DNA from 2 places in the Rhizobium sp. BK661 genome. Region 1 is predicted to be linked to the other one. Evidence: riboswitches for the same ligand, from Rfam matches in the RefSeq annotation. Region 1 holds a riboswitch; the other holds the start of a gene.
What was found. Region 1 has a riboswitch for FMN ahead of FHX16_RS15615 (DMT family transporter). Riboswitches for the same ligand answer to the same signal wherever they lie in the genome.
Positions count from the first base shown of each region.

Region 2: another riboswitch for FMN. It lies ahead of FHX16_RS23860 (6,7-dimethyl-8-ribityllumazine synthase); the one in region 1 lies ahead of FHX16_RS15615 (DMT family transporter).

Region 1 covers NZ_JANTYT010000006.1:244,392-251,216, reverse strand. The annotation lists gene FHX16_RS15635 (class I SAM-dependent methyltransferase) at 32-637, shown strand; gene FHX16_RS15630 (cupin domain-containing protein) at 644-1,045, opposite strand; gene FHX16_RS15625 (aldo/keto reductase) at 1,248-2,234, shown strand; gene FHX16_RS15620 (esterase-like activity of phytase family protein) at 2,303-4,501, opposite strand; gene FHX16_RS15615 (DMT family transporter) at 4,571-5,485, opposite strand; FMN riboswitch at 5,568-5,717, opposite strand; gene hupB (DNA-binding protein HupB) at 5,840-6,115, opposite strand; gene lon (endopeptidase La) at 6,323-6,825, opposite strand, start outside.
Region 2 covers NZ_JANTYT010000015.1:82,710-89,534, forward strand. The annotation lists gene FHX16_RS23850 (hypothetical protein) at 1-209, opposite strand, end outside; gene FHX16_RS23855 (dihydroxyacetone kinase subunit L) at 118-645, shown strand; FMN riboswitch at 652-798, shown strand; gene FHX16_RS23860 (6,7-dimethyl-8-ribityllumazine synthase) at 915-1,391, shown strand; gene FHX16_RS23865 (acylphosphatase) at 1,526-1,795, shown strand; gene FHX16_RS23870 (Rieske 2Fe-2S domain-containing protein) at 1,955-2,602, shown strand; gene FHX16_RS23875 (aromatic ring-hydroxylating dioxygenase subunit alpha) at 2,602-3,447, shown strand; gene FHX16_RS23880 (glutathione S-transferase family protein) at 3,444-4,103, shown strand; gene FHX16_RS23885 (amidohydrolase) at 4,105-5,484, shown strand; gene FHX16_RS23890 (BMP family ABC transporter substrate-binding protein) at 5,508-6,605, shown strand; gene FHX16_RS23895 (ABC transporter ATP-binding protein) at 6,609-6,825, shown strand, end outside.

The sequences.
Region 1 (6,825 bases):
CGGGCATTCTACAAGCAGCAGAGACATCATCATGAAAACACGCGAGGAACGGCAAGCACAAAGAGCGAGCATGCCGCGCACACAGTTGAGCGCACACCATTTGGAGAATGCGCGGTTGCTGCCGGATCGCGGCGAGCTCCTCTATCGCATTCCCAATGGTGGCATCGGCCTAGAGATCGGGGCGGCGTTCGGAGAATATACCGCTGAGATACTGGAGAAGAATCGGCCTTCGCAGCTTTATCTGATCGACCCCTGGAGCATGGACCGCTACAGCTCGGGTCTGGATCAGATCCAGACGCAGTTCAGAAGCGAGATCGAACGTGGACAACTGCACTTGATGCAGGGCACCTCTCTCGAAAAGCTCGCCGAGTTCGACGACGACTTTCTCGACTGGGTCTATATCGACACCGATCATTCCTTCGAGCTTACTTGGCAGGAACTCCTGCTCTGCGAGCGGAAGGTCAAGCGGACCGGAAGAATCGCCGGGCACGATTTCTGCACTGGAAACACCGTCAAGCCGATCGTCTATGGCGTCGTCGAAGCGGTCACCAAGTTCTGCAAGGATTATGGCTGGCAATTCGAGTTCCTGACGGTCGAATCGCACGCGCACTTTTCCTATTGCCTGAAGCGCCTCTGATCCGCGTCACGCCTTTCCAGCGTACTCCTCGTCGCTGACCTGTTCCATCCAGTCGGCGGCGCTGCCGTCCAGCGCTTCGTGGATCGCGATGTGGGTCATTGCGGTATCGGGTGCTGCGCCGTGCCAGTGCTTTTCACCCGGGGCAAACCAGACCGTGTCGCCCGCGCGGATCTCGCGAAGCGGGCCGCCTTCGGTTTGCGCCAGACCCTTTCCGGCGGTGACGATAAGCGTCTGACCGAGCGGATGTGTGTGCCAGGCGGTTCGGGCACCAGGCTCGAAGGTAACGCTGACCGCCCTCACCCGTGCCGGGCTCGGCGCCTCCATCAAGGGATCCTGACGGACCGAACCGGTGAAATATTCTGCGGGCGCCTTCATCGAGGGCCGTGATCCGCAGGGTTTGATCTCCATCTGATTTTCCCTTCCATCCCTAACTTTGCGTTTCCGCCGACCGCCCGCCAGTCACCAAGCGGTGACCGATAGATGTGTGGCAAGGCCGCTGTTCGAAGAAATGCCGACGCTTGCGGCTCGTCGCCCTATCTCCGCTTCAGGCGCTTGCTAGTGGTCGGGGTGACTGCTAGTGCCGGGGCATTTCATCACGCGGAGAGTTTCCATGAAACAGCATTCTTTCGGCCACCTGCCCCATACCGTCACAAATATCGGCTTCGGCGCATGGCAGATCGGCGGCGCCTGGGGCGACGTCAGCGAGGCCGACGGCCGCGATGCGCTGAACGCGGCGCTCGATGCCGGCATGACCTTCATCGATACCGCCGATGTCTACGGAGACGGCCGGTCGGAAAAGATCATTGCGGACGTTCTCGATGGCCGCGGCGGTGAGCGGGCGATGGTCGCCACCAAGGCGGGTCGCCGGCTCAACCCGCATGTCGCCGAGGGCTATACCAAGGCCAACCTCGAGGGCTTCATCGATCGAAGCCTGAAAAACCTGCGTGTTGAAAGCCTCGACCTTGTGCAACTGCATTGCCCTCCGACCGAAGTTCTCTATCGTCAGGAGGTCTTCGAGGGCCTGAACGAGCTGCAGAAAGCCGGCAAAATCATGGGCTACGGCGTCAGCGTCGAAAAGGTCGAGGAAGCGCTGAAGGCGATCGAGTATCCTGGGGTCGTCAGCATCCAGATCATCTACAACATTTTCCGCCAGCGGCCCGATCACCTGTTTTTCCAAGAGGCTCGGCGGAAGAACATCGCCGTTATCGCACGCGTGCCGCTCGCAAGCGGGCTACTGTCCGGGAAGATCAGCCGCGAGACGAAATTTGCGAGCGATGACCACCGCAATTTCAATCGCCATGGCGAGGCCTTCGATGTCGGCGAGACGTTCGCGGGGGTCCCCTTCGAGGTCGGCCTGCAGGCTGTAGAGGAAGTGCGTAAGCTCGTTCCTGCCGGTGCGACAATGGCGGCCTTCGCATTGCGCTGGATCCTGATGAGCGATGCCGTCACTGTCGTTATTCCCGGCGCACGCAACGCCGAACAAGCACGCGCAAATGCCGCGGCGGCGAGCCTCGCCCCCCTCTCTCACGAAGTGATGGACGCCACACGCGAGATCTACGAGCGGCTGGTCGCTCCCCATGTCCACCAGCGCTGGTAAGGCAAACGAGCACAAGAAAAATGGCCGGGCATAGACCCGGCCATTTTTGTTTCATAGCTCAACCAATCTCAGTTCGTGCCGACGAGGTCGACTTGGAAGAACAGCGTTTCACCCGAGGAGTCGTCGACGCCATCATTGTCCGTGGCGGCATAGGCCTTGCCGGAAGCGTCAAAGGTAAAGCCTTCCAGCTTGTCGAGGACATAGCCATTGGTGGCGGTCTTCAGTTCCGGAAGGAAGTCATGGGCTTCCGTCTTCTTGACGAGCGGCAGCTCGCCGCCGAGCTTGGCGGGCTTCAGATCCGATACCGCGACCTTGTAGAGCTTCTTCAGTTTGGCTGCGTCACCGACAAGGTTGTCACGCTCGATGATGTAGACGCTGTCGCCCTGCGCGGAAATTTCGGAGAGGCCGACCCAGCCTGCGTCCGATTTGTCGAGCGGATAGCGAACGGCGCCCCACCCCTTGCTCTTCGGGTTGTAAGAGACGAGCTTTACGAAACCCTTCGCATCATCCTTCCACTCGCGCTGAACAGCCATCCACAATGTCGCGTCGTCACCGGAACCGACGATCGCCACGCCTTCGAACCCGTAGCGGATTTCGTTGGCGGTCAATTCGCTCGGCAGAGCGATCTCTTCCTTGATCTCGCCCTTCGGGTTTACGTGATACAGTGCGTGCGGCACGAGCTTCTCGCTGTTGCCTTCGGAGCCCAGCCAGAACCAGCCCTTATCGTCCACGGCAATACCTTCAATATCGAGCTTCTGCGCGGGCTGGCCATCGCGCTTGACGGTCAGCGTTTCGGTGATGACGGCCGGCTTCTTGGTTGCGTCAATGGTGTAGATCGTCGGCTGCATGCCGAGAACGCTGTCGCTGACTGCAAACAGCTGGCCCGGGTTTTCCGGAACGGCAGCAAGACCGGAGAGTGCCGCAAAGCCGACGGGATTACCATCCTTCTCGGCCGCAACGATCTGCGGATAGGCCATTTCGCCTTCGCCGAGCTCATAGATCATGACGTGGGACCGCGGGCCGCCATCCTTGCCGAGATCGACTTCGTTGGCGGTGGCGAGGAGATTGCGGGACGGCACGGCTACGCCTCCCTCGGGCGACACACCCGACGGAAGAATCTGGACGAGTTGTGGTTCGGCGCCGGTATCCTTGAAGACGCCGACGACCGAGGCGCGTTCCGAAAGCAGGAAGATATACTTCTGGCCGCCGAAGGTCGCGACCTCCAGACCTTCCGGCTCGACACCCTTGGCGGACGAGCGCTTGTCCGGATAGTGCCCGATATTGGCGACCGCGCGCTCGAACGAAGCGCCGGATTCGTAGAGGACCCTGCCTGTCTTGTCGAAGATCGTGAAGCCGCGCGAACCGCCTTGGTAGTCGCCTTCGTTCGCGACGACCAGACGGTCGTTGTCCAACCACTTCACGGCGTCGGGTTCACGCAGGACACCCTTGAGTTCGCTGGTGAACTTCAGCGCGCCGTCGCGCTTCGTATCGATGCCGGTCAGATCGACGCTGCCGGCAGAGAAGTGTGCCTTCACCGCCGCGGTCGCCGCATCGATGATGACGATCTCGTTGTTTTCCTGAAGGGTCAGGGCGATCTCGTTCTGATCGTTGAAGGAGACGAATTCTGGTTCCGGATCCTCCGGCGCAATCCCGGCAAGGCCGGTCAGTGTCACGTGCTTGATCGAACCGCAATCGACGGCGCCGTTCTTGACCTGGAACACGACAAGGTCGCCTGCCGGCATCTGCGGTATCTTGCCATCGTTGACGTCTTCGTCGCGTTCGTTTTCGATCGCAATCGTGCCAAGCGTCTTGTCCTTGTTGAGCGCGATCGAATCCGGCTGTCCTCCGAGGTCGCAGGTGTTTTCGATCTTCTTGGTGGCAACGTCGACGATCGCGAGGCGGCCCGATGGCTTTGCCTTGCTCTCCGACGTGTTGACGGCAACCAGCGCCTTGCCGGCCGCGGAGGTCACCGATGTCGGCTCACCGTCCATCATCAGCGCCCCACCGGCCTTCGGCGCCTTGGCGTTGGAAATGTCGACGAATCCGATCGCACCGAGCGGGCTGTCGCTGTAGATCAGCGTCATGCCGTTGTCGGTGGCCGTGATGATTTCAGCCGACGTGATCGAAAGCTTATCCTTTCCCTCGGGCAGGTTGGATGCCACCGGAAAGGTTGCGATGCGGTTGAAAACGGGCTCTGCGGCGGCCGGAAACGCGGCCGTCGCAAGAAGCGCCGCAACGAGCACTGTCTTGCGCGATAAAGTTGTCATGAAATCCCCCATGAATTCAAACAGAGCGGTTTTGCGGGATTGGCATGACACCGGAATGACACGGCTGTCTTATTCTGACGGTGCCAGGGGGGTCCCCTGCTCCTTCTTCATTTCGTTCCGCATGATGAAGAGCGATGCCCCAAGGATGAGGAATGCGCCCACCCAGAGATAGCCGCTTGGCGCGTAGCCGAAGACCAACCACCCGGCGAGAACGTTCAGCGGGAGCTTGAGATCGTCGAAAGGCTGGACGTAAGCGGCATCGGCGGTGGAATAGGCGAGCGTCAGGAAATATTGCGCCAGTACGGTCAGCAGACCCGCCGCGGCAAAAAGCAGCAGTGTGGTACCGGTCGGGACACTGAAGCCCGCGGCCATCGCCAGTCCACCATTGATCGGCGTCAGAAGAGCCAATAGCCAGACCGTTATGGTTTCCGGCCGCTCGACACCCGTCAGGCTCTTGGTGATAAGTGACGACGCACCCCAGAGAAGTGCCGAAACGATCGGCAGGACCGCCGCCCAACTGAAACTGTCTGACCAAGGTTGAAGAATAATCATCGCTCCGACGAAACCGGTGGCTGTCGCCGCCCATCGCGCGGAACCAATGTATTCCCCAAGGAAGATCCGTGCGCCGACGATGATGAAAAATGGTGAGGTCATCACCAGCGCGATTGCCTGCCAGATTGGTACCGACGCGAGCCCCGCGACCCAAGTGGTCACACCAAAGGCCGCCAAGGAGACGCGTACGATGTGTCGCCAGGGATAACGCGTCCTCATTGCCCGGAGACCGACGCGCCGGAGAAAGGGCAGCGAAAAGACCAGCGCAAAGGCATACTGCCAAAAGGCAGCCGAGGCGGCGGGGAAAGCGAGCTTCATTGTCAGCCATTGCGTGACGACATTGAGGATCGAGAAGGCGATGCCCGCGGCAACCATCCAAGCAGCGCCGGCCATTGCTCGCGAAGCGGAAAACGTAGGGGAAGTCTGATTCATGTTTTTCTTTCCGAAACCAACACAAATCAGGACGCATGAGCGCAATACTGCAGCCAGGACGGATTCCGCCCTCGCCCGTTCCGCTCATTCTCTTTCATCCGGACTGTAACCGTCGGCTCCGGAATTGCACCGGATCTGCTGACCCTTTCGACATTTTCGACGAGAGGCGCTCGCGGGCTCGAGCAAAGCTCTTACCGCCGGTGGGGACTTTCACCCCGCCCTGAGAACGAGCATTTCGTAAGGCATCCCCAGCGTGCCGACAAGGGCACCAAATGCAAAAAGGGTCCGGCCATGGCCGAACCCTCCGAAACTTGTGCCGCCGGTCTCGTTGCCCGGCCGCCAAGCAAATTCACATCAGCCGTTGACGGCGTCCTTCAGGCCCTTGCCGGGCGTGAACTTCGGCACGTTGCGAGCCGGAATATCGACTTCTGCGCCCGTGGACGGGTTGCGGCCCTTCGTGGCAGCGCGATGGGAAACGGTGAAGCTACCGAAACCAGCGAGGCGAACGTCGCCCTTGCCCTTCAGTTCAGCCTGGACAACTTCGAAAACAGCGTCAACTGCGGAAGCAGCGTCAGTCTTCGAGAGTCCTGCCTTTTCAGCAACTGCGGACACGAGTTCATTCTTGTTCATGTTTCCACCCCTTTCTAAATGGTTCGAAACGACTCAAATCTATAAGCTAGGCGCAGAATAGAGTTCATCAGGCCCGCCGCACCCCAAAGACCCTGCAAATCAAGGAAATGCAAGAGTCCGCCGGTCAATTTCACAAAAAAAGGCTGGCGAAAACGCCAGCCTTTTCAGGGTTTTTAAGCAATTAGGCGCGAATGTGGCAAACATGGCTCAGTGAGCTATGGTTGCGCCTGTTTCATCGAGCCCTTCGACCGTCGCGATGACAGGCGTCTCCACCGTGCCATCCCACTCGATCGCCTCCGGTCTGCGGACCAGAGCATGCTTGATCACCTCGCCCATGCGGGACACGGGGATGATCTCCATGTTGTTCTTCACGTTGTCCGGGATCTCCGCCAAATCCTTGGCGTTCTCTTCCGGGATCAGCACCTTCTTGATGCCGCCGCGAAGCGCTGCCAGCAGCTTTTCCTTCAGACCGCCAATCGGCAGAACACGGCCGCGCAGGGTGATTTCACCCGTCATCGCCACGTTCTTGTCGACCGGAATACCGGTCATGATCGAGACGATCGCGGTTGCCATGGCAACGCCGGCCGACGGACCATCCTTCGGTGTCGCACCTTCCGGCACGTGCACGTGGATGTCGCTCTTATCGAAGCGCGGCGGCTCGATGCCGAAATCGACAGCGCGCGAGCGGACATAGGATGCCGCCGCCGAGA
Region 2 (6,825 bases), on a different contig from region 1:
GTGCCGATCCGTCCAGCCCCTGCTTGAAGTGGATGTCGGTGATGATAGCTTCGATAAAGGGGTCGCGGGGCAAGCACGGCAAGCGCGTCAGCCGCGTCCCGCGCTTCGCTGACAACCATTCGTGCGTCCTCGAGCTCGTCCCTCAGCATCCGGCGGATAAGGGGTTCGTCTTCGACGACGAGCAAGCCTGTCCTGTCCGACGACGACATGGTCGATGCCATCGAGGCAATGGGACAGGGGATCCAGGACAGGGGCAAGGCTGAACCGGGCGACAAGACGATGATCGATGCCTGGCTGCCGGCAACAGCGGCAGCGAGATCCGCTCGCCTTCAAGGCAGCCCCCTTGGCCAATGTCTGAGCGCTGCGCTCGAGGCCGCAACAAGGGGCGCGGAAGCGACAAAAGACATGGTTGCCGCCAAGGGGCGCTCCTCGCGGCTTGGAGACCGGGTCATCGGCCACATGGATCCAGGTGCCGCCTCCGCCGTCGTCCTGATCGAGGCAATCAAGCGCACCTTCGAGAACCTGATCTCCGGGACGGGCCGGCGGCCGATTTCGCCAGAAACCGGCTGCCTCGCCCGTAAACGGGCAGTTTTGCGACAATGTCCGGCGGACGGGGACTTGCATCGCCAGTGGCAGCCGGACTAAGGTCGTTGCCGTTCTCAGGGCGGGGTGCAATTCCCCACCGGCGGTATCAGGCCCAGGCCTGGAGCCCGCGAGCGCTTCCGGTGTTGCCGGAAGGTCAGCAGATCCGGTGCGATGCCGGAGCCGACGGTACAGTCCGGATGGAAGAGGACATGGCAGGCGCGTCTTTCGCAGCGAAAGAAGTGCGTCCTGTCTGTTCGCTCAAGGGATCAGGCCCTCCGGGGCTTTGTCGTCACAGCCGGGCCACCGGCATACCCTTGAAAGGCATTTCAATGCTTCAGACCGTGGTTTCAAAGCAAAAACGCATCGCAGTCGTCCGTGCCCGCTGGCATGCCAATATTGTCGACAAGGCGGTTCAATCCTTCGCCGACGAATGGACGGCCATCGGACGGTGCAGCTCCGACATCGAGGTCATCGATGTGCCGGGCGCCCTCGAAATTCCGCTCCATGCCCAGTCACTGATCGCCACCGGCCGATACGACGCCGTCGTTGCCTGCGCCTTCGTCGTTGACGGCGGGATCTATCGACACGATTTCGTTGCCGCAACCGTCCTTGACGGCATGATGCGCGTTCAGCTCGATACCGGCACTCCCGTCATCTCGGTGGTGCTGACCCCGCATCACTTCCAGGAAACAGACGTCCATGTCGGCTTTTTCGAGCAGCATTTCGTGACGAAAGGAAAGGAAGCTGCCGCCGCCTGCGCCGCCATCCTCGACGCGAGGACGCGTCTGGGGGCCACCGTCATCTAAACCGCCGTCCGGGCCAGTCGACGGCCAGTTACGGCCGTCGTTTCCACGAAACAGCATTGTCCACAGACACGATATCGCGCTTTCACTGGCTCGATTAGACGCTATGCTCTGATCAAACACAGCGCGAGACGTTCATGGCAGAACAAACACAGGCTCAACCGAAGGAACGAATAACAATCCTCGGAGACCTCGAGGCCCCCTCCTTCGTCCCCTGGATCAGGCGTCACGCTGAAAAACTCGGCCTGTCGCAATCCATATCCCACAGCAGTGCCGATCGGATCGAACTCGATGTTGCCGGCCCCGAAGAGTTGATCGACATGATGGAAATGGGATGCTCGCTCGGCCCCATCGATGTCTGGGTGGAAACCATCGTTCGAACGCCGGTTGGCAAGGATCCAAACTAGCCCGGGAACGCCGCCTCGATTTTCCAGTGCACGTTATTTGATCAGCGTTGCCAATGCGAAAAGATTATGCAAACGTGCTTTCCGCCCGTTGCAAGTCTGAAATGACCAGCCACACTTGAAGTACGGCAAGACATTGATAATATAAAGAAAGTTCAAACCATGCCAGCCGAAATGACGGGCTTCTGGGCGCCAGTTGCGCTATCAGGGGATCTACCGCCAGCAACGGTCATCCCCGCACGCACAACAGCCGGCTCGATCGCTCTCTGGAGGTCACAGTCGGGTCGCGTCGCGGCCTCGGCTGACCGGTGTCCCCATCGTGGCATGCGCCTGTCGCATGGCTTTGTCCGCGGCGAGGCCTTGTCCTGCATTTATCACGGCTGGAGCTACTCACAGGCAGGAAATTGTCTTCGCATTCCAGCCCATCCCGGCCTCTCGCCGCCGGAGACAATCCGCGTCGCAACCCAAAAGGTCGAGGAGGCAGACGGCCTGCTCTGGGTGGCTGTCGGAGACCCCGCCCATCAACCGCCCGCACTCGCCGGCCTTGTTCCGCTGCGGTCGCTGACGGTGGAAGCAGACATTGGCGCCATCGAGCGCGCCGCCGGCGCGACCCTGGACGCGCGCGGCGTGCTGGAAACCGTGGAGAATTCGCAGGCAGTCCGCCTGCTGCTCGTCGAATTGCAACCGCACCGCACGCTCGTTCATGTTCTCGTCGATGACGGCGCGACGCCCGCCGAACGCATCATGGCGTCCAGGGCAGCCGAAAGCCTGCGCAGACGCGCTGAAAGCCTGCAGGGAGGGATCGCATAATGGCAGGGAATGCGATGCTCAACGAGTGGTATCCCGTTGGCCTGTTCAGCCACCTCGCCATGGGCGTCTACAAGACGGCCCTGATGGGGGAAAAGATCGCGGTCTCGGCCGACGCGAACGGAGACGCTGTTGTAATAACCTCCGCAGGTCGGATCCTTCCCGTCCTCGTGCGTTTCGGACATGTCTGGTCATCGCTTGGAGAACCTACCAAGGACCTCTTTTCCATTCCCGAGGCTGATCAGCCCGGCCGCCGGTTTGTCGAAGTCGGTGTCGTTCGCGTCCGCTGTTCGCCCCTGCGCGCGGTCGAGAACTTTCTCGACATCGCGCATTTTCCTTTCGTTCACACCGACATTCTCGGCGCCGAGCCACACACGGAGGTCCAGAACTACAAGGTGGAAATTCGAGACGTCGAGGACGAGGTCTGGGCAACCCAGGTCAAGTTCTACCAGCCGCAGGCGGCGAAGTCCGCAAGCGGCGGTATCACCACGGAATACATGTATCGCGTCCCGTCACCGACCTGCTCGGTGCTCTACAAGACCTGCCCACCCCGGCCAACCGAATGGGATGTCATTACCCTCTTCGTCCAGCCGCTGGCCGAGGATCTTTGCGATGTCTGGCCGTGGATGGCGCTCTTTGACGACGAGACCTCGATGACGGACCTCATCCATTTCCAGCAGACTATCTTTCTGCAGGATCGGTCGATCCTCGAAAACCAGATCCCGCACCTGTTACCGCTCGATCCCGGGATGGAGATCCCCACCCGCGCTGACATGACGTCCGTGGCTTACCGGCGCTGGCTCAAACGTCACAATTACACCTATGGTGCACAGCTGGTGGCGCAATGAAACTCTACGATTACATCCTTTCCCCGAGCTGCTACAAAGTGCGCCTGATGGCTGCCCTGACGGGCATTCCTCTTAAGATCAGGCCCGTGGACTTCCATCCGGGCGGCGAGCATCGGAAAGCAGAGCTCCTGGGGCTGAACCCGGCCGGTTCGATCCCGATCCTGGAGGATGGCGATCTTGTCTTGACCGAATCCTCGGCGATGCTCGTCTATCTCTCGATGAAAACCGCGCCCGAGTGGCTGGGTGACGGCACGGCCGAACAGGCAGCCCGCGTGCAGCAGTGGCTTTCCTTCTCACATCGATTGACCGCCAATCTCGGTGGGGCTCGCTTGCATGAGATGCTGCACAGGCCAGGTGACATCGCCGCTCTCCAGGCGCACGGGATCGCGGCGTTGCGCGAACTTGAGGCCGGCCTGGTCGAACAGGGACTGCGGGGCAAGTCGTTCCTCGCATGCGACCGGCCGACGATCGCCGACATAGCCTGCTTCCCCTATGTCGCGCTCGCCCCCGATGGCGGCGTCCTGCTTGATCCCTACCCAGCTATCCGTCTCTGGTCGCGCGCCATTCGCGCGCTCGACGGTTTCATCGAGATGCCAGGCATTCATCGGCTGCATGAGTTGAAGCCCGACCCATCGATCGAGGCGGGTGAGGAATGACATGGCCGGCTATCTCCTGAAAAACTGCGCCGCTGTCGTCGTCGACGACGGCAAGGGGCCGACCGCCCGTCGCAATGTCGATGTCCTGACGGATGGTCCCGTCATGCGGGCGATCGGTGACAATCTGGCTGAGCTTGAGCTTCCGGCGAATACGATAACCAGGGACGCCAGCGGCTGGTTCGTCTATCCCGGGCTCGTCAACACGCACCATCATTTCTTCCAGACTTTCGTACGCAACCGGGCCGACCTCGACTGGACGAAACTGTCTGTCATCGAATGGCTTGATCTGATCTATCCGGTCTTCTCGCGGCTCAACGAGGATTGCTTCTATCACTCCTCTGTCACCGCCATGGCCGAACTGATCAAGCATGGCTGCACGACGGCGTTTGATCACCAGTACTGTTTCCCGAGACATGCCGGCAAACGGCTGATCGACCGGCAGTTCGAGGCTGCCGAGGTGCTTGGCATGCGCTTTCACGCCGGGCGTGGCGGCAACACCTTGCCGAAATCGGAAGGGTCGACCATCCCGGACGCCATGCTGGAAACGACGGACGAATTCATCGCCGATTGCGCCCGCCTGATCGACACCTATCACGACGACAGTCCGTTCAGCATGCGACAAGTGGTGGTTGCCCCCTGTCAGCCCGTCAACAGCTATCGCGAGACCTTTGTGGAGTCGGTAGCGCTGGCACGCGATCGCGGAGTGCGGATGCACACCCACGTCGGAGAAGGAGAGAGCCCGGTCATTGCGGCGCGCCACGGAATGCGGACCGTCGATTATTGCGCGGAACTCGGATTTGCCGGCCCCGATGCCTTCTATGCCCATTGCTGGGAACTCAGCCATGACGAACTGGCGAAGATGGCGGCAGATGGCACCGGCGTTTCCCATTGCCCGGAACCGGTCTATCTGGTCGGGGCAGAGGTGACAGACATACCGGCCATGCAGGCCTTAGGCCTGCGTATCGGGATCGGCTGCGATGGCGCTGCTTCGAACGACAATTCGAACCTAATGCATTGCGTGCACTCGGCCTACATGCTGCAATGCCTGGCGGCTTCAGGGCGAAAACACCCCGTCCCGGTTCCGGTCGACTTCCTCGGCTATGCCACGACCGGTGGCGCGGCGCTGCTTGGTCGAGCGGACATCGGCAGGCTGGCGCCCGGGATGGCCGCCGACCTGTTTGCCATCGATACGCGACGCATGGACTACGTCGGCACACGTCATGATCCGCTGAGCCTGATTGCCAAGGTCGGCATCGGCATGGCGACCGACATGACGATGATCAACGGCCAGATCGTTTGGGAGAACGGCGAGTTCATCGGCCTTGACGAAAAGCGGCTGTTTGCCGAAGCCGAAGCCGCGCTCGCGACCGTCAATTTCTAAAGCATGCAAAAAGGGGAACCAAAATGACCAACATCACCCGCAGAACTCTGATGCAGGGCGTTGCCGCCGCAAGCCTTGCCGGCACCTTCGGCGCACGAGCAACCCTCGCAGCCGACGGCCCGCTCGGCATCACCCTCGTCGTTCCCTCGCCGATCGGCGATGTCGGCTGGGGCCGCGCGCTCCAGGACGGGCTCGAACCGGTCAAAGCCGCCCATGGCGACAAGGTCAAGGTCACCGTGCTCGAAAACATCGCGGAAGGTCCGGATGCCGACCGCATCATGACGAAGTCGGTGGCCGACGGGAACAACTTCCTCATCGCCGGCTCCTTCGGCTACCAGAATGGTGCGCTGCAGATCGCGCGTCGCAATCCGAAGGTCAGCGTGCTTCATGCTTCCGGCTTCCAGGTGGCGCCGAACTTCTCGCCCTTCGCTGCCAAGAACTTCGAAGGCACCTACGTGCTCGGCATGGCGGCCGCCGCACTCTCGAAGACGGGCAAGCTCGGCTCCGTCTCCGCCTTCGCCATTCCGGAACTGATTGCCTCCGTCAACGCCTTCACCCTCGGCGCACAGGCAGTCAACCCGAAGGCAGAGGTTACGGTCGTCTGGGTGAACTCCTGGTTCGACCCGGCCAAGGAGCAGGAAGCAGCCAAGGCGCTCGTCGCCCAGGACTGCGACGTGATCTTCTCCAATGCCCAGGACACGCCGTCGGTGGTTTCGGCCTGCGAAGCGGCAGGTGTCTATTCGCTGAACCTCAATTCCTCGATGAAGAAATATGCGCCGAAGTTTTACCTCGGCTGTGCCGCCACCGACTGGTCGCCGTTCTTCAAGGCGTCCGTCGACGCCCACCTAGCGGGGACCTTCAAGGGTGCCAACGCCTTCCTCGGCATGAAGGAAAAGGTGGTTCACATTGCCGATGCAAGCCCGGACATCCCAGCCGACGTGGCGGCGAAAATGAAGGAAGTCGAGGCCAAGTTCGCCGACGGGAGCGGCTCGCCCTTTGCCGGTCCGGTCACCAAGGCGGATGGCAGCCAGGCCGCGGCTGCAGCCGCGACGCTTTCGGACGCGGAAATCATTGCCATGGATTGGCACGTCAAGGGCGTCACCACGCCTCTGCCGAAGTAAGCCATGCCTGCACCCCTTCTGTCACTCCGCGGCATCTCCAAGAGCTACGGCCAGACCAAAGCCAACCAGGGCATTGATCTGGACGTGGCTGCGCGGTCCATCCATGCGATCCTCGGCGAGAACGGGGCGGGCAAGTCGACGCTGATGAAGCTCATCTACGGCGTCGAGCAGCCGGACGACGGAACCGTCGCCTGGGAAGGCGAGGTCCTCGACCTCGCCT